Regions from separate parts of the Pseudomonas sp. MUP55 genome, predicted to be linked through region 1. Evidence: predicted binding sites of a transcription regulator. Region 1 holds the regulator's gene; each other region holds the start of a gene.

Evidence for each region. The regulator sigma-54, encoded in region 1, starts transcription at its own class of promoters, with help from an activator protein. The targets are predictions, from matches to a motif close to ANTGGCATNNANNTTGCTNT.
Region 2: a site for sigma-54 is predicted at 4,448-4,467, ahead of SC318_RS18530 (flagellar hook-length control protein FliK). Genes of this name have one in related genera too.
Region 3: a site for sigma-54 is predicted at 5,397-5,416, ahead of SC318_RS19700 (circularly permuted type 2 ATP-grasp protein). Genes of this name have one in related genera too.
Region 4: a site for sigma-54 is predicted at 2,851-2,870, ahead of glnA (glutamate--ammonia ligase). Genes of this name have one in related genera too.

Annotation. Positions count from the first base shown of each region.
Region 1 covers NZ_CP138214.1:1,072,272-1,079,950, reverse strand. The annotation lists gene SC318_RS04740 (ATP-binding cassette domain-containing protein) at 1-511, opposite strand, end outside; gene SC318_RS04735 (KpsF/GutQ family sugar-phosphate isomerase) at 822-1,796, shown strand; gene SC318_RS04730 (KdsC family phosphatase) at 1,796-2,320, shown strand; gene lptC (LPS export ABC transporter periplasmic protein LptC) at 2,329-2,901, shown strand; gene lptA (lipopolysaccharide transport periplasmic protein LptA) at 2,888-3,421, shown strand; gene lptB (LPS export ABC transporter ATP-binding protein) at 3,421-4,146, shown strand; gene SC318_RS04710 (RNA polymerase factor sigma-54) at 4,331-5,824, shown strand; gene hpf (ribosome hibernation-promoting factor, HPF/YfiA family) at 5,900-6,205, shown strand; gene ptsN (PTS IIA-like nitrogen regulatory protein PtsN) at 6,216-6,680, shown strand; gene rapZ (RNase adapter RapZ) at 6,683-7,540, shown strand; gene SC318_RS04690 (HPr family phosphocarrier protein) at 7,557-7,679, shown strand, end outside.
Region 2 covers NZ_CP138214.1:4,129,105-4,136,783, reverse strand. The annotation lists gene fliH (flagellar assembly protein FliH) at 1-32, shown strand, start outside; gene fliI (flagellar protein export ATPase FliI) at 22-1,380, shown strand; gene fliJ (flagellar export protein FliJ) at 1,384-1,833, shown strand; gene SC318_RS18545 (STAS domain-containing protein) at 2,017-2,322, shown strand; gene SC318_RS18540 (ATP-binding SpoIIE family protein phosphatase) at 2,319-4,037, shown strand; gene SC318_RS18535 (Hpt domain-containing protein) at 4,068-4,412, shown strand; gene SC318_RS18530 (flagellar hook-length control protein FliK) at 4,518-5,810, shown strand; gene fliL (flagellar basal body-associated protein FliL) at 6,022-6,522, shown strand; gene fliM (flagellar motor switch protein FliM) at 6,532-7,500, shown strand; gene fliN (flagellar motor switch protein FliN) at 7,557-7,679, shown strand, end outside.
Region 3 covers NZ_CP138214.1:4,387,806-4,395,484, forward strand. The annotation lists gene SC318_RS19680 (acetyl-CoA C-acetyltransferase) at 1-617, opposite strand, end outside; gene SC318_RS19685 (c-type cytochrome) at 1,262-2,071, shown strand; gene SC318_RS19690 (transglutaminase family protein) at 2,200-3,003, opposite strand; gene SC318_RS19695 (alpha-E domain-containing protein) at 3,000-3,950, opposite strand; gene SC318_RS19700 (circularly permuted type 2 ATP-grasp protein) at 3,954-5,363, opposite strand; gene SC318_RS19705 (ribonuclease E inhibitor RraB) at 5,817-6,158, opposite strand; gene SC318_RS19710 (hypothetical protein) at 6,372-6,608, opposite strand; gene SC318_RS19715 (START domain-containing protein) at 6,711-7,316, opposite strand; gene SC318_RS19720 (YkgJ family cysteine cluster protein) at 7,358-7,612, opposite strand.
Region 4 covers NZ_CP138214.1:433,710-441,388, reverse strand. The annotation lists gene typA (translational GTPase TypA) at 1-1,042, opposite strand, end outside; gene thiI (tRNA uracil 4-sulfurtransferase ThiI) at 1,182-2,636, opposite strand; gene glnA (glutamate--ammonia ligase) at 2,971-4,377, shown strand; gene SC318_RS01850 (chorismate mutase) at 4,531-5,115, shown strand; gene glnL (nitrogen regulation protein NR(II)) at 5,684-6,769, shown strand; gene ntrC (nitrogen regulation protein NR(I)) at 6,766-7,679, shown strand, end outside.

The DNA.
Region 1 (7,679 bases):
GCTCGTCGTACATGAGGATCTGCGGGTCGAGGGCGATGGCTCGCGCCAGGGCGACACGGCGCTTCATGCCACCGGACAATTCGTCCGGCATCAGGTCGATGGCCCCGCGAAGCCCTACGGCCTGCAGTTTCAGCAACACAATGTCACGAATCATCTCGTCAGACAGCTGGGTATGCACCCGCAGCGGGAACGCTACGTTTTCGAACACATCGAGGTCGGTAAACAGCGCGCCGCTCTGGAACAGCACGCCCATGTGCTTGCGCGCATCGAACAGATCGCTGCGCGACAGCGTCGGCAGGTTCTGGCCGTTGACCCACACTTCACCGGCGCTTGGGCGCAGTTGCATGCCCATCAGGCGCAGCAAGGTGGTCTTGCCGCAACCGGAAGGCCCCATGATGCCCGTGACTTTTCCGCGAGGAATGCGAATATCGACGTTATTGAAGATGCTGCGCGCACCGCGCTTGAAGGAAAGGCCCTTCAGCTCGACCGCGTAGGCGTTATCGGCACTCATCTAATCTCCTTGGGATGCAGCCTTTCACTCAGACACCATGCATGCGACTTTCGTTTGCACAGGGATGCGCAATAGTTGGCACCATGGGTGGGCCGGACCGAACTGGCCGCGAACTATATCACTGCTGGTACAGAGCCCCCAAGGCCGGAACAGCGCTTGTTCAGATTCAGGACAGCGAAAAACCGTTGCCGGGCATGTTATTGAGACAAATCCTGGACGTGTACTGAATAAAGCCTGACGAACTTGCGTGAGGGAATTGATCATTACCGCTATAATCGCCGACTTTTCGTCAGGCTATACGATTTCAGACATGAGCCAATCCAGCGACCTTATTCAATCCGCACAACGCACCATCCGCCTCGAGCTGGAAGCCGTAGAAGGTTTACTGGCCCATATCGACGCGGATTTCGTACGCGCCTGCGAGATGATTCTGGCCAGCAAGGGCCGCGTTGTCGTGGTTGGCATGGGTAAATCCGGACACGTCGGCAACAAGATCGCCGCTACGCTGGCGAGCACCGGAACCACGGCGTTCTTCGTGCACCCGGCCGAAGCGAGCCATGGTGACATGGGCATGATCACCAAGGATGACGTGATCCTGGCCCTGTCCAACTCCGGCACCACCAACGAGATCGTGACCCTGTTGCCGCTGATCAAGCGCCTGGGCATCAAGATGATCAGCGTCACCGGCAACCCTGAGTCGACCCTGGCCAAGGCCGCCGAAGTGAACCTGAACGTGCATGTCGCCCACGAAGCCTGCCCGCTGAACCTGGCACCCACCTCCTCCACTACCGCTGCGCTGGTCATGGGCGACGCCCTGGCCGTCGCACTGCTGGAGGCTCGCGGGTTCACGGCTGAAGATTTCGCCTTTTCCCACCCGGGCGGTGCCCTGGGCCGTCGTTTGCTGCTGAAAGTGGAAAATGTCATGCATGCCGGCGATGAGCTGCCTCACGTACCGCGCGGCACCTTGCTCAAGGACGCGTTGATGGAGATGACCCGCAAGGGCCTGGGCATGACCGTCATCCTGGAAACCGACGGGCGACTGGCCGGCGTGTTCACCGACGGTGACTTGCGTCGCACCCTGGACCGCACCATCGACATTCATACCGCAACCATCGATGCGGTAATGACGCCCCACGGCAAGACCGCCCGTCCCGAGATGCTTGCCGCCGAAGCCCTGAAGATCATGGAAGACCACAAGATCGGCGCACTGGTGGTGATCGATGAGGATGACCGCCCGATTGGCGCCCTGAACATGCACGACTTGTTGCGTGCGGGAGTGATGTAATGAACAGCGACCTGTTGCAACGCGGTAAAAACATCAAGCTGGCGATATTCGACGTCGATGGCGTGCTGACCGATGGCCGCCTGTACTTCCTCGAAGACGGCAGCGAGTTCAAGACCTTCAACACGCTCGACGGCCAGGGCATCAAGATGTTGATGGCAGCAGGCGTGCAAACCGCGATTATCAGCGGTCGAAAGACACCGGTTGTGGAACGCCGCGCACAAAACCTGGGGATTCCTCACCTGTATCAGGGGCGCGAGGATAAACTGGTGGTATTGGACGAGCTTCTTGGCCAACTCAACCTAAGCTATGAACAGGTTGCCTATCTGGGTGACGATCTGCCTGACCTGCCGGTGATCCGCCGGGTCGGCCTGGGCATGGCCGTGGCCAATGCCGCAGCGTTTGTGCGTGAACATGCCCATGGCATTACCACCGCCCGCGGCGGCGAAGGTGCCGCCCGCGAGTTCTGCGAATTGATCCTGCGCGCCCAAGGCAGCCTTGAAGCGGCCCACGCCGCCTACTTATAGAGCGTTATATGCTGAGCAAAAAGATTCGCAATTTCCTGCTATTCGGGGTCATCGCCGCGCTGCTCCTCGCGGTGGGCTACTGGAATATCAGCCCGGAGCGCTTTCTCGACAAACCTGTCGTGCAGGTGGATGAAAGCATCATCGACAACTTTGCCACCAACACCCACACCGTGCAGTTCCTGCCCGATGGCAAGGTGCAGTATGTGCTGGTCTCCGATAAGGTCGAGCGCCTGAAAGCTTCGGAAGTCAGCCTGCTGACCAACCCGGACCTGAACCTCTACCGTGGCACCGAACAGCCCTGGCACGTCACCAGCCTGCGTGGCGAGGTCAATCCGGACGGCACCGAAATCGAACTGATCGACTCGGTACGCGTCGCACGTACAGACACACAGAACCGCGACACCATCATTACCAGCAGTCGCATGACCGTATTCCCACAGAAGGAATATGCGCAGACCGAGCAAGACGTTAGAATCGACGGCGCTGGCGGTGTATCGACTGGCAAGGGAATGAAAGCGTATTTGAAAGAAAGCAGGATACACCTGCTATCGAACGTAAGAGGACAGTATGAGGCTCATTAAAACCCTCCCTATTTTGCTCGGTCTGGGCGCAGCACTGGGAAGCGTGAGCGCCTGGGCTCTGCCGAACGATAGCCAGCAACCGATCCACATCTCGGCCGACGATGCGCAGCTTGATGACAAGCAAGGCGTTGCGACCTACACCGGTGGCGTGATCATCACCCAAGGTTCGATGAAGATCACTGGCAATACCGTGACCCTGACTCGCACGGCCACCGGCGATATCGATGTCGTGACTTCCGTGGGCAACCTGGCTTACTTCGAACAGAAGCAAAAGGCAGAAGACCCGGGCCCGATGAAGGGCTATGGCAAGACCATCCAGTACCATGCACAGCAAAATCGCATCGTACTGATTGATCAGGCCAAGGTGCTCAGTGCCGACGGCAACTCCACCGAAGGCGAGAAGATCGTCTACAACACCCAGACCCAGGTCGCCCAGGCGGGTCGCGCCAATGGCAACAAGGTCACCGCGCCTCGCCCACGTATCGACATGGTCATCCAGCCGAAGAAGAAGGCCGAGTAATGGCAACCCTGAAAGCCCAGCATCTGGCCAAGGCCTATAAAAGCCGCCAGGTGGTACGCGATGTCAGCCTGTCGATCGACAGCGGCCAGATCGTCGGCCTGCTCGGCCCCAACGGCGCCGGCAAGACCACATGCTTCTACATGATCGTCGGGCTGGTCCAGGCGGACCAGGGCCGCGTATTGATCGACGACCTGGACGTGAGCCACCAGCCGATGCACGGTCGCGCACGCGCCGGTATCGGCTATCTTCCGCAGGAAGCGTCGATCTTCCGCAAACTTTCGGTGGCCGACAACATCATGGCGATTCTCGAGACCCGCAAGGAGCTCGACCGCGACGGCCGCCGCAAGGAGCTGGAAAGCCTGCTGCAGGAATTCCACATCAACCACATTCGCGACAACCTCGGCATGAGTTTGTCCGGTGGCGAGCGTCGCCGTGTGGAGATCGCCCGCGCCCTGGCGACCGCCCCCAAGTTCATCCTGCTGGACGAACCGTTCGCCGGTGTTGACCCGATTTCGGTGGGCGATATCAAGCAGATCATTCATCACCTCAAGGCCAAGGGCATTGGCGTGCTGATCACCGACCACAACGTCCGTGAAACGCTTGATATCTGCGAAACCGCCTACATCGTCAACGATGGGCAACTGATTGCCGAAGGTGATTCCGCGACGATCCTGGCCAACGAACTGGTTAAAGAAGTTTACCTGGGTCACGAGTTCCGCCTGTAAGCACGGTGATATCGGGCCATTTGCGAGAGCGCGAGCGCGTCAATAAAAACCTCAGCCTTTTTATTGTTACCGCACTCTAGGCAAAGGCCCCGATATCAGGCATATAATTTGCTTATGTTTGGCGCTCACGCGCCCTGTCGTGGATGGCGCATTGCGCCGGCGAATAAGGTGTTAAGCCCCTGCCATGAAACCATCGCTAGTCCTGAGAATGGGCCAGCAGCTGACGATGACACCGCAGCTGCAACAGGCCATCCGCCTGCTCCAATTGTCGACCCTGGACCTGCAACAGGAAATCCAGGAGGCCCTGGAGTCCAATCCGATGCTCGAACGCCAGGAAGAAGGCGACGACTTCGACAATACCGACCCCTTGGCCGACAACATCGAGCAAAAGCCCAATCCCGACGTACAGGAACCGTCCTATCAGGAAACCGCCCCTACGGTGGACAACCTTGAGGACGGCGAATGGAACGAACGCATTCCCAACGAGCTTCCCGTGGACACGGCATGGGAAGACGTCTACCAGACCAGCGCCAGCAGCCTGCCCAGCAATGATGATGACGAATGGGATTTCACCACCCGTACGTCTGTCGGCGAGAGCCTGCAGAGCCACTTGTTGTGGCAATTGAACCTGGCGCCGATGTCCGACACCGATCGCTTGATCGCCGTCACCCTGATCGACTGCATCAACAACCAGGGCTACCTGGACGAAACGCTCGAAGAAATCCTCGAAGCCTTCGACCCGGAACTGGACATCGAGCTGGACGAGATCGAAGCCGTCCTGCACCGCATCCAGCAATTCGAGCCCGCCGGCATTGGCGCGCGCTCGCTCAGCGAGTGTTTGTTGCTGCAACTGCGCCAACTCCCGGCCAAGACCGCCTGGCTGGCTGAGGCCAAGCGCCTGGTCAGCGACTACATCGACTTGCTGGGCAGCCGCGACTATAGCCAACTGATGCGTCGCATGAAGCTCAAGGAAGACGAACTGCGCCAGGTCATCGAGCTGGTTCAGAGCCTCAACCCGCGTCCGGGCTCGCAGATCGAGTCCAGCGAAGCCGAATATGTCGTCCCTGATGTGATCGTGCGCAAGGACAACGAACGCTGGCTGGTGGAATTGAACCAGGAATCGGTGCCGCGCCTGCGGGTCAACCCGCAATACGCCGGCTTCGTGCGCCGCGCCGACACCAGCGCTGACAATACCTTCATGCGCAACCAGTTGCAGGAAGCCCGCTGGTTCATCAAGAGCCTGCAAAGCCGCAACGAAACCCTGATGAAAGTGGCGACCCAGATCGTCGAGCACCAGCGCGGTTTCCTGGAATACGGCGACGAAGCGATGAAGCCCCTCGTACTGCATGACATCGCTGAGGCGGTGGGCATGCACGAATCGACGATTTCACGGGTGACCACGCAAAAGTTCATGCATACCCCACGGGGTATTTATGAGCTGAAATACTTTTTCTCCAGCCACGTAAGCACCTCCGAAGGCGGTGAATGCTCGTCCACGGCGATCCGCGCGATCATCAAAAAACTGGTTGCCGCGGAAAATCAGAAAAAGCCGTTGAGTGACAGCAAGATCGCTGGTTTACTGGAGGCACAAGGCATTCAGGTCGCCCGTCGAACCGTCGCCAAGTACCGCGAATCCCTTGGGATCGCGCCTTCCAGCGAGCGAAAGCGTTTGATGTGACGGGCGGGCCACAGCGTTCCAGTGGTGGGTATTTCTGCCCACCGCTTTATGCACTGGCAACGAAGGAGAAGCTGTATGCAAGTCAACATCAGTGGACACCAGCTGGAAGTCACCAAACCCCTGCGTGAGTACACCGAGAGCAAGCTGAACAAGCTTGCGGGGCATTTTGACAAGATCACCAACGTGCAGGTCATCATGGAGGTCGACAAGCTCAAGCAGAAAATCGAGGCCACCCTGCACGTACCGAATGCCAAGCTCGTCGCCAATGCGGAACATGAAGACATGTACGCGGCGATCGACTCGCTCTACGACAAGCTCGACCGCCAACTCATAAAGCATAAGGAAAAGAATCTGCACCTGATGCAAGGTACAGGTCGTTAACTCTCCCCCCATGATCCGACTTGAAACCATCCTGACCCCCGGCCGTTCCCTCGTGAACGTGCCGGGCGGCAGCAAGAAAAAAGCCCTCGAACAAATTGCCAACCTGATCTCGCGCGAAGTGCCGGGTCTGGAAATGCAGGACGTGTTCGACGCGCTGATTGCCCGTGAAAAACTCGGTTCGACCGGTTTTGGTAACGGCATAGCCATTCCTCACTGCCGCCTCAAAGGCTGCGACACACCCGTCAGCGCCCTGCTGCACCTGGAATCCCCCATCGATTTCGATGCCATCGACGGCGCCCCGGTCGACCTGCTGTTCGTTCTGCTGGTCCCGCAAGCGGCTACCGATGCGCACCTGGAACTGCTCCGGCAGATCGCCAGCATGCTCGACCGCAAGGAAGTACGCGAAAAACTGCGCAGCGCCACCAGCAATGAGGCGTTGTATCAGGTCGTCCTGGATGAACAAAGCGGGCAATAATCATGCGTTTGATCATCGTCAGTGGCCGTTCCGGCTCGGGTAAAAGCACTGCTCTCAACGTTCTCGAGGACAGCGGTTTCTACTGCATCGACAACCTGCCCGCCGGGCTGCTGCCGGAATTGGCGGAACGCGCCCTGATCCACACCGAGCTGCCGCAGCCACTGGTCGCCGTGTCGATCGACGCTCGCAACCTGCCCAGCCATCTCTCGCGGTTCCCCGAACTGCTTGAGGAAGTGCGCGCCAAGCATATTCATTGCGACGTGTTGTATTTGGATGCCGACGAAGAAACCCTGCTCAAGCGGTTCTCCGAAACCCGCCGACGCCACCCGCTCAGCACCGCCAACCGTTCGTTGGCGGAAGCCATTGAGGACGAGACCAAGTTGCTGGGGCCGATCATTGATCTGGCCGACCTGAAAATCAACACCACCAACCTGAACCTTTACCAACTGCGCGACGCGATCAAGCTGCGATTGCTCAACCAGCCGGAGCCTGGCACCGCATTTCTGGTCGAATCGTTTGGCTTCAAGCGTGGCATGCCGGTGGATGCCGACCTTGTATTTGACGTGCGCTGCCTGCCCAATCCTTACTGGAAGCCGGAGCTGCGTGATCAGTCAGGGCTCGATCAGCCGGTGATCGACTACCTGGCGGCACAAGCGGACGTGGAAGAGATGTTCCAGGATATCTCCACTTACCTGCTCAAATGGCTGCCACGCTTTGCCGCGAGCAATCGCGCCTACGTCACCATTGCCATTGGCTGCACCGGTGGTCACCACCGCTCTGTCTACCTGACGGAACGACTCGGCCAAGTGTTGCAACAAACCCTCAAGAACGTCCAGGTTCGCCACCGCGACCTTAGCTGAAAGGAACACCCCCGCGATGCCCGCTCTGGAAATTGAAATCATCAACAAGCTGGGCTTGCATGCCCGGGCGTCAGCCAAATTCGTCGGTGTCGCCGGTAAGTTCCCCTGCCAGATACGCGCCGGGCGCAGTCCGGAATCG
Region 2 (7,679 bases), 2.9 Mb from region 1:
GTGTTGACCTGGACGCCAGCGATGCGCCTTGAACGCACCAGCTTTGCCAAGCGCCTGGACAGCTACGCCGAGGCCACTGAGCTGCCCGGCCAACCGATCCTGGAAGGGCGCCTGTTGCGCATGGTCGGCCTGACCCTCGAAGCCGAGGGCTTGCGTGCCGCCATGGGCAGCCGCTGCATGGTGATCAACGACGACAGCTATCACCCGGTGCAGGTCGAAGCCGAAGTGATGGGCTTTTCCGGCAGCAAGATATTCCTGATGCCGGTGGGCAGCCTCGCCGGTATCGCCCCCGGCGCCCGCGTGGTGCCATTGGCCGATACCGGGCGCTTGCCGATGGGCATGAGCATGCTCGGCCGCGTGCTCGACGGTGCCGGTCGCGCGCTGGACGGCAAGGGCGGCATGAAGGCCGAGGACTGGGTGCCCATGGACGGACCCACCATCAACCCGCTCAACCGTAACCCCATCAGCGTGCCGCTGGACGTGGGCATTCGCAGCATCAACGGTTTATTGACGGTCGGTCGCGGCCAGCGCCTGGGCCTGTTCGCCGGTACAGGTGTGGGTAAATCGGTGTTGCTGGGCATGATGACGCGCTTTACCGAGGCCGACATCATTGTGGTGGGGCTGATCGGCGAACGGGGCCGTGAGGTCAAGGAATTCATCGAGCACAGCCTCGGTGAGGAAGGGCTCAAGCGCTCGGTGGTCGTCGCCTCCCCAGCGGATGACGCCCCGCTGATGCGCTTGCGTGCCGCCATGTACTGCACGCGCATCGCCGAATATTTTCGCGACAAGGGCAAGAATGTCCTGTTGCTGATGGACTCGCTCACCCGTTTCGCCCAGGCCCAGCGCGAGATCGCCCTGGCCATCGGCGAGCCGCCGGCGACCAAGGGTTACCCGCCGTCGGTGTTCGCCAAGCTGCCCAAGCTGGTGGAGCGGGCCGGTAATGCCGAGGCCGGCGGCGGCTCGATCACTGCGTTCTACACGGTGCTGTCCGAAGGCGACGACCAGCAGGACCCGATTGCCGACTCGGCGCGGGGCGTGCTCGATGGGCACATCGTGCTGTCGCGGCGCCTGGCCGAAGAGGGGCACTACCCGGCCATCGACATCGAGGCGTCCATCAGCCGGGTGATGCCGGCGGTGGTCACGCCGGAGCACATGGCCCGCGCGCAATACTTCAAGCAGCTGTGGTCACGTTACCAGCAGAGCCGCGACCTGATCAGCGTCGGCGCCTACGTGGCCGGTGGCGATCGCGAGACCGACCTGGCGATTGCCCTGCAACCGCAATTGGTGACCTACCTGCGTCAGGGGCTCAACGACAAGATCAGCATGGGTGAGAGCGAAGCGCACCTGCAATCGATCTTCGCCCCGGCGCCAGGCGGCTAAGCCATGGCCAACAGCCGTGCCGCGCGCCTGGCCCCGGTGGTGGACATGGCCGAAAAGGCCGAAAAAGCCGCCGTTCAGCGCCTGGGGTATTTCCAGGGCCAGGTGCGTCTGGCGGAAAGCAAGCTGGGCGACCTCGAACGCTTTCGCAGCGAATACCAGCAGCAGTGGATCGAGCGCGGCAGCAAGGGCGTGTCGGGGCAGTGGCTGATGGGGTACCAGGGCTTTCTCAATCAACTGGAAACCGCCGTCGGCCAACAGCGCCAGAGCCTGGCCTGGCACCAGAACAACCTCGATAAGGCCCGCGAAAGCTGGCAAGCGGCGTTCGCCCGCGTCGAAGGGTTGCGCAAGCTGGTGCAGCGCTACATCGACGAAGCACGGGCCATCGAAGACAAGCGTGAGCAGAAACTGCTCGATGAGCTGTCCCAGCGTCTTCCCCGTCAGGAACAGTTCTAACCAACGACGCAGGGCAAATGTGGGAGGGGGCTTGCCCCCGATAGCAGAGTGTCAGCCAGCAAATCCTTTTCTGACACACCGCCATCGGGGGCAAGCCCCCTCCCACATTTGATTCCTGTGTTGCTCACATCCGGTTCAGCTGCTACACCTTGTGACTAGTGCCAACGACAAGGAAGCAGTCACATGTCAGTCGAGTCAGAAGTATCCCTGGACGGGAAGAAGTTGACCATTGCGGTCAAGGGCCGTTTCGATTTTGGCAGTCACCAGCCGTTTCGTGATGCCTACGAGCGCTTCTACAAGGTGCCTGAGACGTATGTCGTTGATTTGAAGGAAACCACCTACATGGACAGTTCGGCCCTGGGCATGCTCCTGCTGCTGCGGGACCACGCCGGTGGTGACGATTCCGAAGTCCAGGTGATCAACAGCAATTCGGATGTACGCAAGATCCTCGGTATCTCCAACTTCGACAAACTGTTCGACATCAGTTGAGTACCATGGCCGCCGTTATTGAACCGCTGACGATCCTGATCGCCGAAGACAGCGCCGCCGATCTGCTGTTGCTGACGACCATCGTACGGCGCCAGGGGCACCACGTGCTCACCGCGACCAATGGCGAGCAAGCGGTGGAGGTGTTTGCCCGCGAGCGCCCGCAACTGGTGCTGATGGACGCGCTGATGCCAGTGATGGACGGTTTTTTCGCCGCGCGTTGGATCAAGCAACTGGCCGGGGAAGAACTGGTCCCGGTTATCTTTCTGACTTCCTTGAGCGAAAGCGCCGACCTGGCCGAATGCCTGGATGCCGGTGGCGATGACTTCCTGCCCAAACCCTACAACCCGTTGATCCTGGCCGCCAAGATCAACGCCATGGACCGTCTGCGCCGGCTGCAGGCCACGGTGCTGCAACAGCGCGACCAGATCGCCCGGCATCACGACTACCTGTTGCATGAGCAGCGCGCGGCCAAGGCGGTGTTCGACAAAGTCGCGCATTCGGGCTGCATCAATGCGGCGCCGAATATCCGCTACCTGCAATCGCCCTATGCGCTGTTCAACGGCGACCTGCTGCTGGCCGCCTACACGCCGTCCGGCGACATGCACGTGCTGCTCGGCGATTTCACCGGCCACGGTTTGCCGGCCGCGATCGGTGCGATGCCCCTGGCGGAGGTGTTCTACGGCATGACCGCCAAGGGCTACGGCTTGACCCAGATCCTCAGGGAAATGAACGCCAAGCTCAAGCGCATCCTGCCGGTGGACATGTTCTGCTGCGCGACGCTGTTGTGCCTGAGCCCCCAGCGGCGGGTGGTGGAAGTGTGGAACGGCGGCATGCCCGAGGGGTATGTGCATGCCATTGCGACGGGCAAACGCAGCGCGCTGGTGTCGCGACACTTGCCGCTGGGCGTGCTGTCGGCGCAGGCGTTCGATGACCGTACCGAGGTCTGGCCGATGGCCTTGGGCGACCGGGTGTTTCTGCTGTCCGATGGGGTGCTGGAAACGGCTGACGCCAACGACCAGCTGTTCGGCGCCGAGCGCTTGCGGCAGGTTTTTGCCGCCAACCGTGAGCCCGACCGGCTGTTTGAAGAGATCGAGCAGGCACTGGCGTCCTTCCGTGGGCAGGCCAGGGATGACGTCAGCCTGGTGGAGATTACCTTGCAGGCCGGCCAGCCATTGCCTGCGGCCGAGCCCCTGTATACCGACAGCGGCCAGTCGTGCCCGCTGGACTGGTCGGTGAGTTTCGAATTTCGCGCGCAGACGCTCAAGCGCTACAACCCGTTGCCCTACCTGCTGCAACTGCTGCTGGAAGTCCATGGCCTGCGGGAGCAGAGCGGGGCGCTGTACGGCGTCATGGCGGAGTTGTATTCCAATGCGCTGGAGCATGGCGTGCTGGGCCTGGACTCCCGGATCAAGCGCGATGCCGAAGGCTTTGCGCAGTATTATCAACAGCGCAACGAACGGCTGGCGCAGCTGGATCACGGGTACATCCGCGTGCAGGTACAGGTGGTGCCGACCGAAACGGGCGGCACGATGACATTGCGCATTGACGACAGCGGGCCTGGCTTCGACGTTGAGCACGTGCTTGCGCAGCCGCTGGACATCGACCGTCTGTCCGGTCGCGGCTTGAGCCTGGTGCGTCAACTGAGCAGCGATGTACGCTGGTCCGACGGCGGGCGCAGTGTCTGCGTGGAGTTTTGCTGGAAGGCTCTGGCATAATCCGCCGATTCTTGATCAAGGAGCGAGCAAGTGGCTGAGATTCATCTGGACCCCAATGTGTTGTCGGGCCTGCAAGAGGTGATGGAGGCCGAGTACCCGCGGCTGCTGGAGACTTTCCTGCATGATTGCGAAGAACGCGTCACCGCGCTGCGCAAGGCACGCGATGATGCCAAGGCGCTGGGGCGCATCGCGCATAGCTTCAAGGGCAGCAGTGGCAACCTTGGGGCGGTTCGGTTGGCGCAGTTGTGTGAGCGGCTGGAAGCGGAGTCGGTAGGGGCGCAGGCAGGCCTCGGTGCCCTGGTCGATCAGATTGATCACGAGTTTGCGCTGGTTCGGCCGTTGTATGAGTCCGAGCGTGAGCGCTTCAGTCTCTGAGTCCCGCTGAAGCGTAATGTACCAGCGCTGGCCAACTTGGCCCGACTCTTGCTCTGCCTCTGCATACTGCATCCCCGATCCCCCATGCAGTGGAGACCTTTATCTATGCCAGTCGCCCCCAATTCGCTCCTTCAGGCTGCCCCCGCGGCCAAGCCTCAAGCGCCTGCCGCCACCCCTGCGGTAGCGGCTGCGGACCCACGGGACAAGGGCCCTGGCTTCGCTCAAGTGTTTGCCAACCAAGGCGCCAAGCCGGCGTCGAAAACCAGCGACACCCCCGGCAAGTCGACGCCGACAGCGGGCGACGATAAAGCTGCCGCCAGCACGCCAGCGGTTGCCGATAGCGGCAATCCCTTGCCTGCCACGCCGGCCAAGGCCGATGAAGCGGCCGACGACGCGCCCGCCGACCCGTCCGTGGCGCAACAGCCGCCGGTAGATGCGCCGGTCGACCCCGCGTTGATCGCTGCGGTCACGCCCGCTGCCGTACCGGTAGAAACCCCAGCGCCCGCGGTGGTGGTGGCGGATGACAAGCCTGCGCCGGTCGTCGCCGCCCCCGTCGCAGTGATCGATGAGGCCAAGCAGCCGGCCTTCGACCCTGAAGCCGATCCCCTGGATGCGATGCCCGCCGTGCGTTTGGCGATGGAGCAGGGCGGTCACGTGTCTGCCAGCAGCCAGGCGCCACAGAAAGCCGCGCCAACCACCCCGCAGGATCAGCCGACCGCCGCGCAGAACTTCGCGACGGGCCTGGCTACCCTGGTCGATCAGCAAGCCACCAAGGACAGCACTGACCAGGGCGGCGACAAAGCCTTCGGCGCGCTGATCGATGACGGCCTCAAGGATTTGAAAGACGCCAGCAGCGACACCCGCGTGGATGACTTCGCCAACCGCCTGGCCGCGCTGACTCAGGCCGCCACGCCGAAAACCGCCAACGCCTTGCCGCCGGTGATCAATGCGCCGCTGGCCATGCACCAGAGCGGCTGGACCGAAGAAGTGGTCAACCGCGTCATGTACCTCTCCAGCACCAACCTCAAGTCAGCCGAAATTCAGTTGCAGCCGGCGGAGCTGGGGCGCCTGGACATCAAGGTCAACATGACGCCCGATCAGCAGGCCCAGGTGAATTTCATGAGCGGGCATGCGGTGGTGCGTGAAGCGCTGGAAAGCCAGTCCGGCCGCTTGCGCGAGATGTTCGCTCAGCAGGGCATGGGCCAGGTGGACGTGAATGTGTCCGACCAGTCTCGGGGGCAGGAGCAGCAACAGCAGCAGAACCAGGCGCGGGCCGTGAGTGGCAGCGGCGGTAGGGGCAACGGTGGCGACGTCGCCGACCCTGTCGACGTGGCGGCCGCCGTCGCGCCGGTGGTGAGCAGTGTGATCGGCTCCAGCGCCGTCGACTACTACGCCTGACCCAGCCGATCAGCGATCTGAAATGTGGGAGGGGGCTTGCCCCCGATAGCAGTGTGTCAGTCAACAAATCCTTTGCTGATACACCGCCATCGGGGGCAAGCCCCCTCCCACATTTGATTAATGTTGCCCTGATGCCAGACAACTCTGGCATAACACTTGCTCTTGCCTTTGCGTAGATCTATGAATCCCAGAATAGTGACGGATTATTGGCATGGCGAAGAGCGACGACGCAGCAACTCCCCCCGCAGGCAAAGGCAAGCTCAAGCTGATCCTGCTGATTGTGCTGGGCCTGCTCCTGGCCATTGGCGCCTCGGTAGGCGGCACCTGGTACATCATGCACAGCAGTGCCAGCAAGCCGGCCCCCGCCGCCGAGACCGCCACTAACGTCAAGCAACCGGCAATCTTCGAGCCGATGCTTCCGGCGTTTGTCGCCAACTACAACCAGAACGGTCGCCAACGCTACTTGCAGGTGAGCATCACCTTGCTGGCGCGCAACCAGGCGGACCTGGACGCGCTCAAGGTGCACATGCCGGTAATCCGCAACAACCTGGTCATGCTGTTCTCCGGGCAGAGCTTCGACAGCCTGGCCACGCCCGTGGGCCAGGAAATGCTGCGCCAGAAGGTCACTGCCAGCGTGCAGGAAGTGGCCCAGAAAGAGCTCGGCAAAGTCGTGGTCGAGCAGGCGCTCTTCACTAACTTCGTATTGCAGTAGGACCACGACATGGCCGTGCAAGACCTGCTGTCCCAGGATGAAATCGACGCGCTGTTGCATGGCGTCGACGATGGTCTGGTACAGACCGAAATGGCTGCCGAACCCGGCAGCGTCAAAAGTTACGACCTGACCAGCCAGGATCGCATCGTCCGTGGACGCATGCCGACCCTGGAAATGATCAACGAGCGTTTCGCCCGCTACACCCGCATCAGCATGTTCAACATGCTGCGCCGTTCGGCGGACGTGGCGGTGGGCGGCGTACAAGTGATGAAGTTCGGTGAATACGTGCACTCGCTGTACGTACCCACCAGCCTCAACCTGGTCAAGATCAAGCCGTTGCGCGGCACCGCGCTGTTCATCCTCGACGCCAAGCTGGTGTTCAAACTGGTGGACAACTTCTTCGGCGGCGACGGTCGTCACGCCAAGATCGAAGGCCGTGAATTCACGCCCACCGAACTGCGTGTGGTGCGCATGGTGCTGGAGCAGGCCTTCATCGATTTGAAGGAAGCCTGGCAGGCGATCATGGAAGTCAACTTCGAGTACATCAACTCGGAAGTGAACCCGGCCATGGCCAACATCGTCGGGCCGAGCGAAGCCATTGTGGTGTCGACCTTCCACATCGAACTCGATGGCGGCGGCGGCGACCTGCACGTGACCATGCCGTACTCGATGATCGAGCCGGTGCGCGAGATGCTCGACGCGGGCTTCCAGTCCGACCTCGACGACCAGGACGAACGCTGGGTCAAGGCCCTGCGCGAAGACCTGCTGGACGTCGACGTGCCCCTGAGCGCCACCGTGGCCCGTCGCCAGTTGCGCCTGCGCGACATCCTGCACATGCAGCCGGGGGACGTGATCCCCGTCGAGTTGCCGGAAGAACTGATCATGCGCGCCAACGGTGTGCCGTCGTTCAAGGTCAAGCTCGGTTCCCACAAGGGCAACCTGGCGCTGCAAGTGGTTGAGCCGATCAACCGACGCTGACCCAACCCCGTGATGCATCCCCTATTTCTGATTGTTTGCTGCGCCGAGGACATGTAATGGCTACCGAACACGAAAACACATCCGCCGAAGACCAGGCCCTGGCTGACGAGTGGGCTGCGGCCCTGGAAGAAACCGGCGATGTCGGCCAGGACGACATCGACGCGCTGCTGGCCGCCGAC
Region 3 (7,679 bases), 2.6 Mb from region 1:
TCGTCATGGTCCAGCAGCACAATGCCGTTCTGGTCCTGCACCGCAATCAGCGATTTGTTGAAGGAACCGTCTGCGCGTGCCCTGGCGGCTTTCTGCTGGGACTGTAGGGCAAAGGTGTCCACGTCCTGGCGCGTGAAGCCTTCCAGCGTTGCGATCAAGTCGGCACCAATACCCTGAGGGGTGAAGTGGCTGTGCAGGTTGGTTTGCGGGTCGAGCACCCAGGCGCCGCCGTCACTGCCCATCGGCACGCGGGACATGGACTCGACCCCGCCGACCACCACCAGGTCCTCAAAACCGGAACGCACTTTCATCGCCCCGAGGTTGACCGCCTCTAGGCCCGAGGCGCAGAAGCGGTTGATTTGCACGCCGGCAACGCAGGTGTCCCAGTCCGCTACCAGCGCAGCGGTCTTGGCAATATCGGCGCCTTGGTCGCCCACCGGGGTGACGCAACCCAGGACAATGTCATCCACCTGGCGCGTGTCGAGGTCGTTGCGGCGCGCCAGCGCTGTGAGCAAACCGGCGACCAGGTTCACCGGCTTGACGCTGTACAGCGCGCCGTCGGCCTTGCCCTTGCCCCGGGGCGTGCGTATCGCGTCAAAGATCAAAGCTTGGGTCATGATGTCCTCGAGCCACAGTCGATGTATGCCCCTACCTTAAGCCCGATTGACACGGTTTCAATGACGGATGCGCTCATTGCTTTTGACCCCCTCGCTCGGACGAACGGTAGGTAGCTATGGGAAACCTCGGGTTAATCGTTTTAGCTGTCTAGCCTTGGGCTTGGCGGCAAGATGGCACTAAGCCTCATACCGTTTTAAGCACAAAAAGCCCTTAGCTGATATGAAATGGATCTATGCGGCGAAGAACGAGGGCTCTAAGGTTGAATCAGTAAGAAGTTGCTGCCGGGTTTTGCTGGAGCAGCTGTAGGAAAAGTGTCACGTCGGATTGCGATACTGGACTAACCGGCACGCATTTGACGCTCAGGAATAACAACAAAAGGCAGTCAGCCATGTTCAAACATTCGAAAGTACGTCAGGCGGGACTTATTCTGTTCGCCACCACACTGATTCTGATCCTGCCCAATTTAACCAAGGTTATTGGGTGACGGGTCGAGCCACCTATCCTGTGCACACACAGCATCGGGACTGCAGCTTTTGGCAGCACCTGCCGGGACATTGCGTATAGCGGTCTTGTTGCAGGGGCTGTCTTTTTACGTGCAGATTTGCGCTATGGTGACTTCCCGTCAACTTGAAACGGCCCGCCCTTGAAACCGATCCTCGCCTTGTTTGCCCTGCTCCTGGCCCTTCCCGTTTCTGCGGCGCAACTGACCATCGAGCTGGACCATACCAGCAAGACCTGGCAGACCGCAGACTTGCTCAAGCACCCGGAGGCGCAGACGGTGCAAATCGTCGATGACGTTTCCTACAAGTGCAACATGACCTATCGCGCGGTGCCCTTGGCGACTCTCCTATCGGGCCTTAACCCCGCAAGCCATCTGCAGGCAGTCGCCCTTGACGGCTTTGCCGCTGAACTCGCCGCTGCGCCATTGCTGGAGAAAACCGGGGCTCGCGCCTGGCTGGCGGTGGAGGACCCGGCCCATCCATGGCCGCCGTTGGGGGATGGCAAACCGAGCGCGGGGCCGTTCTATCTGGTGTGGACCGACCCGCAAGCCGGGCATATCAGTCCGGAACAGTGGCCCTTCCAGATTTCCGGTATCAAGCAACTGCAGACGGTGGCGGAGCGTTTTCCGGCGTTGCTGCCCGACCCGCAGTTAGCGGCAAACGATCCGATCAACCAGGGCTTTGCGCTGTTTCAGAAAAACTGCCTGGCCTGCCACCGCCTCAATGGTGCAGGCGATGCGCAGTTCGGGCCGGACTTGAATATTCCCTACAGCCCCACCGAGTATTTCGGCGGTGATTTCCTCAAGCGTTATATCCGTGACCCGCAGAGCCTGAGGCATTGGCCGCAGGCGAAGATGCCGGCGTTTGCGGCCAGTGTGTTGCCGGATAATGAGCTGGAATTGCTGGTGGGGTATCTGAAGCACATGGCGGGTCGCAAGCAACCACAACCGTGAGCATGGCGCAGTTAAAAATGTGGGAGGGGGCTTGCCCCCGATAGCAGTGGGTCAGCCAGTCATTTGTAGCTGACACAACGCTATCGGGGGCAAGCCCCCTCCCATATTTAAATGCAGTCAGTTTCGGATTACTGCTGTTGGATAGAAATCAGCGGGGTCGGTGCGACAGACACCTTCGCATGCATCTGCTCATGCCCGCCCCCACGGCGCATGCCCCGCACCGGGCAGGCATCCAGGTAGTCCAGGCCCACGGCGAGCTTCAAGTGCCGCTCCGGCCGGGTCAATTGGTTGGTCACGTCGAAACTGTACCAGGCGTCATCCAGCCAGGCTTCTGCCCAGGCATGGCTGGCCAGGTGCGCGCTGTCTTCGGTGTACAAATACCCGGATACGTAGCGCGCAGGAATCCCCAGGCTACGCGCGCAGGCCAGGAACACATGGGTGTGGTCCTGGCATACCCCCGCGCGGCCGGCGAAGGCCTCGCCAGCGCAGGTGTCGACCTGAGTGACACCCGGCGCGTAGACCATCGACTGGTTCAGCGCATGCATCAGGTCGATCAGGGCCGTGCGGTCACGACGCTGATGGCAGTGTTGCCGGGCAAAATCCCGCAGGGCTTCGTCAGGCTCGGTCAGGCGCGTGCAGCGCAGGAACGGCAAGGCGGACTGGCTCTCATGCTCAGCCTCACGCAATTCGTCGATATCCACCTGGCCACGGGCGCCGATGATGATGGCGTCGTGCGGTTCATCCAGCGTCAGCACGTGCAGGATGTTGCCGAAGGGATCCACTTGCGCACGCACTGGGCGCGGCAGCTCAAGCTGCCAGCTCAGCACATGCTGGCGCTCACTCTCCTGGGGGGTGAGACGCAGGTATTGGATGCTGGCGCGCACCTGATCTTCGTAGCGGTAGGTGGTTTCGTGGCTGATGGAAAGTCTCATGCCGCCTCCAGGTAGGAACTGTAGATGGCGTCGCCCAACTGGCGGACCAAGGGGATAAAGTCGGTCAGCCAGACGTGCAGGCCTTCCTCAAGAATTTCATCGATGGCGGTAAAGCGCAGGCGCGCGTCCATCTCGGCGGCCAGGCGCTGGGCCGGACGACCGTTGAGGCCGGACAGGCTGGCGAGGATCTGGTCGATCTCTTCGCTGCAAGCCCGTAGCGAGCGCGGAACATCCGCGCGCAGCAGCAGCAGTTCGGCGACTTGCCGGGCGCCCGGAGCGTCGCGATAAATTTCGGTATAGGCCTCGAACGACGACAATGCCCTCAGCAACGCACTCCATTGGTAGTACGCATGCGCCGTGCCATCGCTGACCGTCGCAGCCTGGTCGCCGGCCATTTCGTAACGCGCGTCGAGCAGGCGCAGGGTGTTATCGGCGCGCTCGATGAAGGTACCCAGGCGGATAAAGCGAAACGCATCGTTGCGCATGATGGTGCCGTAGGTGGCGCCGCGAAACAGGTGCGAGCGCTCTTTGACCCATTCGCAAAACCGGCTCATGCCGTAGCGGCTCAAGCCTTGCTGGGCGATTTCGCGAATATCCAGCCAGGTGGCGTTGATGTTTTCCCACATGTCGGCGGTAATTCGCCCACGCACCGCATGGGCGCTGGCTCGCGCAGAGCCAAGGCAACTGTAGATGCTGGCCGGGTTGGCTGCGTCGAGAGCGAAAAAGTGCAGCAGGCGTTCGGCGTGCAGTTCACCGTGACGCTCGTGGTAGTCGTCCAGGGTGCCGGTGATCAATAGCGGCATGGCCAATTCGTGCAGGCCGTCGCCGCGTCCGTCCTGGGGCATCAGCGACAGCGAATAGCTGACATCGAGCATGCGCGCCAGGTTTTCGGCGCGCTCCAGGTAGCGCGACATCCAGTACAAATCCGAGGCAGTTCTACTCAACATAAGTCAGTCCTCGACCACCCAGGTATCTTTGGTGCCGCCGCCCTGGGACGAGTTCACCACCAAAGAACCTTCGCGCAGCGCCACACGGGTCAGGCCACCGGGTACCACGCGGGTGTCCTTGCCGGACAGCACGAACGGGCGCAAGTCGATGTGCCGTGGGGCGATGCCGTTTTCGACAAACGTCGGGCAGGTGGACAAACACAGGGTGGGTTGGGCGATATAAGCGTGAGGCTTGGCCTTGATACGTGCGCGGAAGGCTTCGATTTCGGCTGCTGTCGACGCCGGGCCCACCAGCATGCCGTAGCCGCCGGAGCCTTGGGTTTCCTTGACCACCAGTTCGGGCAGGTTGGCCAGTACGTAGGACAGTTCGTTGGGCTTACGGCATTGAAAGGTCGGAACGTTCTGCAGGATCGGTTCTTCATCCAGGTAAAACCGGATCATCTCGGGCACGAACGGGTACACCGATTTGTCGTCCGCCACCCCGGTGCCGATGGCGTTGGCCAGCACGACGTTGCCCGAACGGTAGGCGGCAAGCAGGCCTGGCAAGCCGAGCATCGAGTCTGGGTTAAAGGCCAGCGGATCGAGAAAGGCGTCGTCAAGACGGCGGTAAATCACGTCCACCGCTTCAGGGCCGTGGGTGGTGCGCATGAAGACGCGGTCGTCACGCACGAACAAATCGGCGCCTTCTACCAGCTCCACCCCCATTTCCCGGGCGAGGAAGGCATGCTCAAAGAACGCACTGTTGAAGCGCCCCGGGGTGAGCACCACGACGTTGGGGTTATCCAGGGGGCTGGCGCTTTTCAGGGTGTCGAGCAACAGGTTGGGGTAGTGGTCAATCGGCGCGATACGCTGGGCGGCGAACAGCTCGGGGAACAGGCGCATCATCATCTTGCGGTCTTCGAGCATGTAGCTGACGCCGCTCGGCGTACGCAGGTTGTCCTCCAGCACGTAGTAAGTGCCGTCGCCATCACGCACCAGATCGACCCCGGAGATGTGCGAGTACAGATCACGGTGCAGGTTCAGGCCTTGCATCGCCAACTGGTATTGCTGATTAGCCAAGACCTGTTCGGCGGGGATGATCCCCGCCTTGATGATGCGCTGCTCGTGGTACAGGTCGGTAAGGAACATGTTCAGCGCTTTGACCCGCTGGATGCAGCCGCGCTCGACCATTCGCCATTCGCTCGCCGGAATGCTGCGAGGGATGGTGTCGAACGGAATCAAGCGCTCGGTCCCTTGCTCGTCTCCATACAGCGTGAAGGTGATGCCGGCGCGGTGGAACAGCAAGTCGGCTTCGCGTCGACGTTGAGCCAGCAGTTCAGCAGGGGTGTCGGCCAACCAACGGGCGAACTCGCGGTAGTGGGGACGGACCTGCCCTGCCCCATCGTACATTTCGTTGTAATACGTGCGGATCATGCCGTACTCCTTGTCACCCGGGACGCAGGGACCATCGCAAGGCCCGTGCCAGCGGCATAAACACTTAAAAATCAAAAAGTTAGATAACCCGAAAAAACTCACCGCACCGTCCTGGTGCGCAGAATGACCGGAGCCCTGTCGCACGCTTCATTGCAATGCGGCGTGCGACTATCGAGGGCATAGTCAGAGTCGATTTCACTGCGCGCCTGCATCTGCCGATAATCGCGTTCATCGGCTGCACAGGACATGTCCTACAGCGAAACCCTTTGCCCAGCCCGTAATGTGTGAGCTCGTGAACTGACCGACTCCTAGGTCTTCCCTTTCAGCCACCCTATTGGGGTGGCTTTTTTTTTGGTGCAAAAAAGCGCAATGCAAGTTCCGAAAACTTTTGGGTAGCCCAAACAAAATCGGCCGGCCCTGAGGCCAGCCGATACGCTGTGTTGCGCATAATCACTACATGGGTAACCCACGCACCTCCTGCTTGACGCCCCAGCCTTCGATAATCCCGCCCAACGGCTCTACCACTGCCTCAAAGTCCTGCTCGAAGTCTCCTATACCGTCGTAGGTTGCGGACATGATTTTGCTCAGTTCCAGGTACCAGGCACCGTCGTCGCGTGCGCTGACCTGGGCGTTCAGGGATTCGCCACGAAATCGACCCGCAGCCCTGCGCGCCCGTTCTTCATCGGGAAAAATGGCGTAGAACTCGATGGGGTGAAAACGTGAAAAGTCGAAGCCGCCTTCTTTCATGCGGCGCAGAACGTTGGTGCTGATGTCTTCTTGATAGGCTGTGCTCATGAAACGTCCTCCTCAGACTGATGGATAGACTTTCCGTGCTTCCTGAAGCCCGCGCGCTGCTGGCGCGGGTACCACGGCAATAACAGCACCGCAGGAAAACAAGCATGTAGCTGACAAGACCAGACCTTAGCGATTCATTCGCTGATCTCGATTGCAGAGTAGCGCGAAGCTATCACCTCTACCAGAGGCGCTTGAATGGCCTTTGGGAAATGTTCAGACGGCAGACGAGATGTCGAGGATTTGAATACTGTTCTGGTCTTTGAGAATCTTGACCGTGGGCTCGGGCTTGCGGCCTTCGAGGTCGTTGAGGTCGAGTTCGGCGGCGACGGGCACCAGCTTGTTGCGAATCATGTGCGCAGCGTCTTCGAGGCTGGGCTTATGTTCGCAGCTGAACTGCTCCACGGACTGCACGCCGTGATCATCAACGAAAGTAATTTGCCACTTTTGCATCAATGCCTCCTCGATAAAGCCCGCGTGTGGGCTCACATCTATCGGACCTTGAGGGTTCGCCAAACGTTCCACTCAAGGCAGGAGGCACAGGATCAGACGCGCTTATTTTTCGGCGTGTTCCTTCAGGGCTTTCAAGGTGTTGAACGGTGCGTCCACCACGAACTTGTTGGCCAGCCACGACGGCACGCTGCCGCCTGGCTCAGTGTGCACCTGATAGGTCACTTCGGTCTCGTTGGCACCTTTGGGCACCAGCTTCCAGAAACCTTCCACCTGGGCGACGCGGACATAGCCTTTCTCTTCAGGCTTGTAGTTCGGTACGCCTTCCAGCTTGCGGGTAACGGTACCGTCAGCCGCTTTGGTGGTGGTGACATGGATATACGAATCGCGGTCCGTCACAGGGAACGGCGCCTTGAACTGGGTGTAGGTCCAGGCCTCATCGCCTTTCTTGTCGACGAGCTTCTGGGATTTGCATTCATGGATCCATGAGCAGGCACCGGCTACATCTTCCTGCAGGGCCTGGACTTTCGCCACCGGCGCCTTGATCACGGTGACACCGCGATACGCCTTGTACTTGGAGCCGGCCACTTCACTCAGGGAAACCTTGATGCCGTCCTCGTTCTTGGCGTCTTGCCACTCCTCAGCCTGTGCAGCGCTCGCAAACACCATCGTGAAACCGCATACCACAGCCATTCGTTTCAGCGAACCCATCGTTGTATTCCTTGTTGTTGAAGTTCCGATAGTAAAGCCCATCAAGCCGCCGTCATCTGCTCCCACCAGCCTATCAAGCGGATCGCATCGGCCTGGTCGTTGCCGCAGACGTCGATATCGGCCTTGAAATCACTGCACACCGCAGGCCGCTCAGCTTGGCCGAACAGCTGGCACAAAAGTTCGACCGACAAGTGCAGGCAGCGTTCGCCCGCAGGTTTGCCGTGGGGCATTCCCGGCAACGGCGAACTGATGGAGGGGGCGATGCAGCAAGCGCCACAGCCTTCACGGCATTTCATGACCAGCAGATTCCTCGACGACTCAATGGGATGGCCGGGCTAGGGTACGCCCTTAAACAGCCGTTTT
Region 4 (7,679 bases), 640 kb from region 1:
CAACGCGCAGAGCAACGTTGTACAGCAGCTCTTTGTCCAGACGCTCCTTGATGTTACGGGAGGTCACGAACTTGCCTTCTTTACCGCAGAATGGCGAGTCGTTTACCTGGAAGGTCATGGAAACGGTTGGCTCGTCAACGGTCAGAGGCTTCATCGCCTCGACGTTGTCCGGCTGGCACAGGGTGTCGGAGATGAACAGCGAGTCCATGCCGCTGACGCACACGATGTCGCCGGCGAAGGCTTCTTCGACGTCGATGCGGTGCAGGCCGTGGTGGCCCATCAGCTTCAGGATACGGCCGTTACGCTTCTTGCCGTCGGCGCCGATGGCGACAACCGGGGTGTTCGGCTTGACGCTACCACGAGCGATACGGCCAACGCCGATAACACCCAGGAAGCTGTTGTAGTCCAGTGCCGAGATTTGCATCTGGAACGGGCCGTCACGGTCAACTTTAGGCGCCGGTACGTTGTCGACGATCGACTGGTACAGCGGGGTCATGTCTTCAGCCATGTCGGTGTGTTCCAGACCGGCAATGCCGTTCAGGGCCGAGGCGTAGACGACTTTGAAGTCCAGCTGTTCTTCGGTGGCACCCAGGTTGTCGAACAGGTCGAAGATCTGGTCCAGAACCCAGTCCGGACGCGCGCCTGGACGGTCAACCTTGTTGATGCACACGATCGGACGCAGGCCGGCTTCGAAAGCCTTCTTGGTCACGAAACGGGTTTGCGGCATAGGGCCGTCTTGAGCGTCAACCAGCAGCAGAACGGAGTCAACCATCGACATTACGCGTTCTACTTCGCCGCCGAAGTCGGCGTGGCCCGGGGTATCCACGATGTTGATGTGATAGCCGTTCCAGTTGATAGCGGTGTTTTTTGCCAGGATGGTAATACCGCGCTCTTTTTCCTGGTCGTTGGAGTCCATCACGCGCTCGTCGTTGAGCTCGTTGCGCTCCAGGGTGCCGGATTGACGCAGGAGTTTGTCTACCAGGGTGGTTTTACCATGGTCAACGTGAGCAATGATGGCGATGTTACGTAGATTTTCGATCACTTGTGTATCTCGATCAGAGGATTCGGTGTGCTGACAGGTCGTGGCAGCGATTTACAGTAGAGTCAGGCCTTGCCGTTACAGCTTGACGGCAGAGTCGGGGGGCCGGTGACGCAGGCCACAGGCAAACAGCCCCGGGCTCTTAGCTCGGTCGATAAACGCGCACATTGGCATGCCCCTCACTGAGCAAATGGTGGGCATGCAGGCGACTCATCACGCCTTTGTCGCAATACAACAGGTACTGACGGCTGTTATCCAGTTCCTTGAAACGCGCGTTCAATGCATAGAACGGCAGCGTTTGTACGTCGATGCCGGCGATTTCCAGCGGCTCATCCTCAGCGGCATCCGGGTGACGGATGTCGATGACGATCTGGCCGGCCAGGGCTTCGTCGACTTCTTCGATCTGCACATCCTGGCCCAATTCGTCGATCACTCGATCGATTGGCACCAGTTTGGCGTTCTCGAGCGCACGCTCCAGAATCGCCATGTCGAATTCTTTCTCTTCATGCTCCACGCGGTGACGCTTGGCGTGGGTCTTGGGGTTCACCGAAATGACCCCGCAGTATTCAGGCATATGCTTGGCAAAATCGGCGGTGCCGATCTGCTCGGCCTGATCAATGATGTCCTGCTTGTGGCTGGCGATCAGCGGGCGCAACACCAGTTTCTCGGTGACGCAATCGATGATCGACAGGTTCGGCAGCGTCTGGCTGGACACCTGGGAGATCGCCTCGCCGGTCACCAGCGCGTCGATCTGCAACTGATCGGCAATTCGCGACGCCGCGCGCAACATCATACGCTTCAATACGACGCCCATATGACCGTTATCGACTTTGCCGAGAATTTCGCCCAGCACTTCCTCGAACGGTACGCTCACAAATAGCACGCGTTGGGAGCTGCCGTACTTCTTCCAGATAAAGTGCGCGACTTCCATCACGCCCAATTCGTGTGCACGCCCGCCCAGGTTGAAGAAGCAGAAGTGGCTCATCAGGCCGCGACGCATGATCTGGTAAGCCGCCACGGTCGAATCGAAACCGCCGGACATCAGCACCAGGGTCTGCTCCAGGGCGCCCAGCGGGTAGCCGCCGATGCTGTTGTGCTGGCTGTGGATCACGAACAACCGTTGGTCGCGAATTTCCATGCGAACTTCGATTTCGGGTGCTTTCAGGGAAATTCCGGCGGCACCGCACTCGCGACGCAGCTTGCTGCCGACGTATTTTTCCACATCCATGGAGCTGAACGGGTGCTTGCCGGCACGCTTGCAGCGCACCGAAAAAATCTTGCCGGCCAGCGCGTCACCGAAGTGCTGCCTGCACTTGTCGGTGATGTCGTCGAAGTCGCCCAGCGGGTATTCGTCCACCTGCAGGAAATGCGCGATGCCCGGCATGCAACTCAGGCGTTCGGTCATGTCCTTCAAGGCTTTGGCGTCGGTCAGGCGGGTTTCCAGCTCGAGGTTGTCCCACACGCCATTCACCACCACAGCCGGGTCCAGGTCACGGAGCACGGCACGGATGTTCTTGGCCAACTGACGGATGAAACGCGTCCGTACCGGTCGGCTTTTGATGGTGATCTCGGGGAAGACTTTAACGATTAATTTCATGGAAACAGCGCGCGCCGGGCCTGCTGAAAAAGGGGGGCGCGGATTATAGCGGAAATCGCTCAAGGTTTAACCAGTTAATATGCATCACCTGTGCAACGCACCAAAACGGGTCATTTGCGCCGAATAACGCTACATTGCAGTGCGCTATTTATCGCGCTTTGGCCGATTGCACCGTTATAGGGGCCATTTTGAGGCAAAAAGGCCATGTTGGCGCACTGGCATGCAATTTGCTCTCTTGTGAGGCAGGTTGCCTTGGCGGAGTATCCGCGCCGGCATCACCCAAATTCTAAGGGCTAACTCCACTACCCTAGCCCGAAGCCACCCGGAGGACACCATGTCGAAGTCGGTTCAACTCATCAAAGATCATGACGTTAAATGGATTGATCTGCGCTTCACGGACACCAAAGGTACTCAGCACCACGTGACCATGCCGGCTCGCGACGCGCTGGATGATGCTTTCTTCGAAGAAGGCAAGATGTTCGACGGTTCCTCCATCGCTGGCTGGAAAGGCATCGAAGCCTCCGACATGATCCTGATGCCGGACGACAGCACTGCCGTCCTAGACCCGTTCACCGAAGACCCAACCCTGATCATCGTCTGCGACGTGATCGAGCCTTCGACCATGCAAGGCTACGACCGCGACCCACGTGCGATCGCCAAGCGTGCCGAGGAATACCTGAAGTCGACCGGTATCGGCGACACCGTATTCGTAGGCCCAGAGCCAGAATTCTTCATCTTTGATTCGGTCAAGTTCAAGTCCGACATCTCCGGCTCCATGTTCAAGATCTTCTCCGAACAAGGTTCGTGGATGTCCGACCAGGACGTGGAAGGCGGCAACAAGGGCCACCGTCCAGGTATCAAAGGTGGCTACTTCCCAGTTCCGCCATTCGACCATGACCACGAAATCCGTACCTCCATGTGCAACGCCATGGAAGAAATGGGCCTGGTCATCGAAGTTCACCACCACGAAGTGGCCACTGCTGGCCAGAACGAAATCGGTGTGAAGTTCAACACCCTGGTGGCCAAGGCTGACGAAGTACAGACCCTGAAGTACTGCGTACACAACGTGGCTGATGCCTACGGCCGTACCGCTACCTTCATGCCTAAGCCGCTGTACGGCGATAACGGTTCGGGTATGCACGTTCACCTGTCCATCGCCAAAGAAGGCAAGAACACCTTCGCTGGCGAAGGTTATGCCGGCCTGTCCGACACTGCCCTGTACTTCATCGGCGGTATCATCAAGCACGGTAAGGCCCTGAACGGCTTCACCAACCCGTCGACCAACTCCTACAAGCGTCTGGTCCCAGGTTTCGAAGCGCCGGTCATGCTGGCCTACTCGGCCCGTAACCGTTCGGCTTCGATCCGTATTCCATACGTGTCCAGCCCACGCGCCCGTCGTATCGAAGCGCGCTTCCCGGACCCGGCAGCCAACCCATACCTGGCGTTCGCAGCCCTGGTTATGGCTGGCCTGGACGGTATCCAGAACAAGATCCACCCGGGCGATGCCGCCGACAAGAACTTGTACGACCTGCCGCCTGAAGAGGCCAAAGAGATCCCACAAGTGTGCGGCAGCCTGAAAGAAGCCCTGGAAGAGCTGGACAAGGGCCGTGCGTTCCTGACCAAAGGCGGCGTGTTCAGCGACGACTTCATCGATGCCTACATCGAGCTCAAAAGCGAAGAAGAAATCAAGGTTCGCACCTTCGTACACCCACTGGAATACGAGCTGTACTACAGCTGCTGATCCGGTAGCGCTGCTTGACGTAGCGTGACGAAAAAGGCCTCCTTCGGGAGGCCTTTTTTTGTGGGATTACGCCGCTTTACCGCCTGCAAACCCGATAAAAATGTGGGAGGGGGCTCGCTCCCGATGGCAGAGTGTCAGGCAGCATAGGTACTACTGACACACCGCCATCGGGAGCAAGCCCCCTCCCACAGGAGATCTGCATTGAAACATAGACTCGTGTTCGCCCTGCTGTTCGTCAGTGCCGGCGCCTGCGCCGCACCGCCCACCCTCGAGCCGCTGCTCAACAGCATCGCCGAGCGCCTGGAGATCGCCGATCAGGTGGCCTTGAGCAAATGGGACAGCCACAAGCCCGTAGAAGACAAGAAGCGCGAGCAGGAGGTGATCGCCAGCGTCATCGCCCAGGCACCCGGCTACAAGCTGGACCCCGCCGCCGCCGAACAGTTTTTCTCGGCGCAGATCGAAGCCAACAAACTGGTGCAGTACACCCACCTGTCCGACTGGCAATTCCAGGGCAAGGCGCCCGATGACCCGCGCCCGGACCTGGTCAAGCAGATCCGCCCGCAACTGGACGAGCTGCAAAAACGCCTGCTGCAGCAGTTGGCCGACTTCACCCCTCAGCGCACCGACCCCAAGTGCCCCCAATGGCTCGCCGAAGCCGTGCATGAGCCATTGAATGACCCGCTGCGCCAACTGGCAATGATCCGCGCCACCGCCGAGCTGTGCATCTACAAAGGTTAACGCCTGCAAACCCAATCAAAAATTGTGGGAGGGGGCTTGCCCCCGATAGCGGTGGATCAGGCATGTAAATGTCGAATGACACTCCGTCATCGGGGGCAAGCCCCCTCCCACATTTGATTGCATGTATTCAGGACTGTCTCTTTGATCGTTCCCACGCTCTGCGTGGGAATGCCCCTTGGGACGCTCCGCGTTCCGCCACCGCTACCAGTTTCGGCAATTGCACACGGGTGACGCAGAGCGTCACGGGCTACATTCCCACGCAGGAGCGTGGGAACGATCGTAGGGTCATCACGACAGTTGCTCACACATCGGATGTGGGCGCATTCAGCTTCCTGAACAGACCGCCTCAAACTGCACTATATTGGTGCGAGAGACTGCACCCTCCTCACCTGTCCAGCCCATTTTGGTTCGAATCCTCACGACAAAGCTGGCAGAACGCCACAGTTTCGCGCCAAAACTGCTTATTTCAGGGCTTTGACGCTTCTTTTCGGAGCCTTGGTTTGGTTTTTGCATTTTCCTTGTATCAGCGTGTGCCTCAAGCCTGCGCCTTGCTCCAAAAGAGGTCCTGATGACCATCAGTGATGCACTGCACCGTTTGTTACTCGACAACCTGACCACCGCGACCATCCTGCTCAATGCCGACCTGCGCCTTGAGTACATGAACCCGGCGGCGGAGATGCTCCTGGCCATCAGCGGCCAGCGCAGCCATGGGCAGTTCATCAGCGAATTGTTCACCGAGTCGGCCGAAGCCTTGAGCTCGTTGCGCCAGGCCGTGGAGCAGGCACACCCGTTCACCAAGCGCGAGGCGATGCTCACCGCCCTGACGGGCCAGACGTTGACCGTCGATTACGCCGTGACGCCGATCCTGAGCAATGGCGCGACCCTGCTGCTGCTCGAAGTGCACCCTCGAGACCGCCTGCTGCGCATCACCAAGGAAGAGGCGCAGCTGTCCAAGCAGGAAACCAGCAAGATGCTGGTGCGCGGCCTGGCCCATGAGATCAAGAACCCGCTGGGCGGTATTCGCGGCGCGGCACAGTTGCTGGCCCGCGAGCTGCCGGAAGAGCATCTCAAGGACTACACGAATGTCATCATTGAAGAAGCCGACCGCCTGCGTAACCTGGTGGACCGCATGCTCGGCTCCAACAAGCTGCCGTCCCTGGCCATGACCAATGTGCACGAGGTGCTGGAGCGCGTCTGCCAACTGGTCGAAGCCGAAAGCCAGGGTTGCATCACCCTGGTGCGTGACTATGACCCGAGCATTCCCGATGTATTGATCGACCGCGAGCAGATGATCCAGGCGGTGCTCAATATCGTGCGCAACGCCATGCAGGCCATCAGCAGCCAGAACGAGCTGCGCCTGGGCCGCATCAGCCTGCGCACCCGCGCCCTTCGCCAGTTCACCATCGGCCATGTGCGCCATCGTCTGGTGACCAAGGTCGAGATCATCGACAACGGCCCGGGCATTCCTGCGGAGCTGCAGGAAACCATCTTCTTCCCCATGGTCAGCGGCCGCCCGGACGGTACCGGGCTGGGCCTGGCCATTACTCAGAACATCATCAGCCAGCATCAGGGCCTGATCGAATGTGAGAGCCATCCCGGCCACACCACGTTCTCGATCTTCCTGCCATTGGAACAAGGAGCCCCCACGACATGAGCCGTAGTGAAACTGTCTGGATCGTCGACGACGACCGTTCTATCCGCTGGGTCCTGGAGAAAGCCTTGCAACAGGAAGGCATGACCACCCAGAGCTTCGACAGCGCCGACGGCGTGATGAGCCGCCTGGCTCGCCAGCAGCCGGACGTGATCATTTCCGATATCCGCATGCCCGGCGCCAGCGGCCTGGACTTGCTGGCGCGTATCCGCGAGCAGCACCCGCGCCTGCCGGTGATCATCATGACGGCGCACTCGGACCTGGACAGCGCTGTCGCGTCATACCAGGGCGGCGCCTTTGAGTACCTGCCCAAGCCGTTCGATGTGGATGAGGCGGTGGCGCTGGTCAAGCGCGCCAACCAGCACGCCCAGGAACAGCAGAACCAGGAGGCGCCGCCGACGCTGACCCGCACCCCGGAAATCATCGGTGAAGCGCCGGCCATGCAGGAAGTGTTTCGCGCCATCGGGCGCTTGAGCCACTCCAACATCACCGTGCTGATCAACGGCGAGTCGGGCACCGGTAAAGAGCTGGTCGCCCATGCCCTGCACCGTCACAGCCCTCGGGCGGCCTCGCCGTTTATCGCACTGAACATGGCGGCCATTCCCAAGGACTTGATGGAGTCCGAGCTGTTCGGCCATGAAAAAGGCGCCTTCACCGGCGCGGCCAACCTGCGTCGCGGGCGCTTTGAGCAGGCCGACGGCGGCACCTTGTTTCTGGATGAAATCGGCGACATGCCGGCCGACACCCAGACCCGCCTGTTGCGGGTGCTGGCCGATGGCGAGTTCTATCGCGTCGGCGGGCATACGCCGGTCAAGGTCGATGTACGCATCATTGCGGCGACCCACCAGAACCTCGAAACCCTGGTGCACGCCGGCAAGTTCCGTGAAGACTTGTTCCACCGCCTCAACGTGAT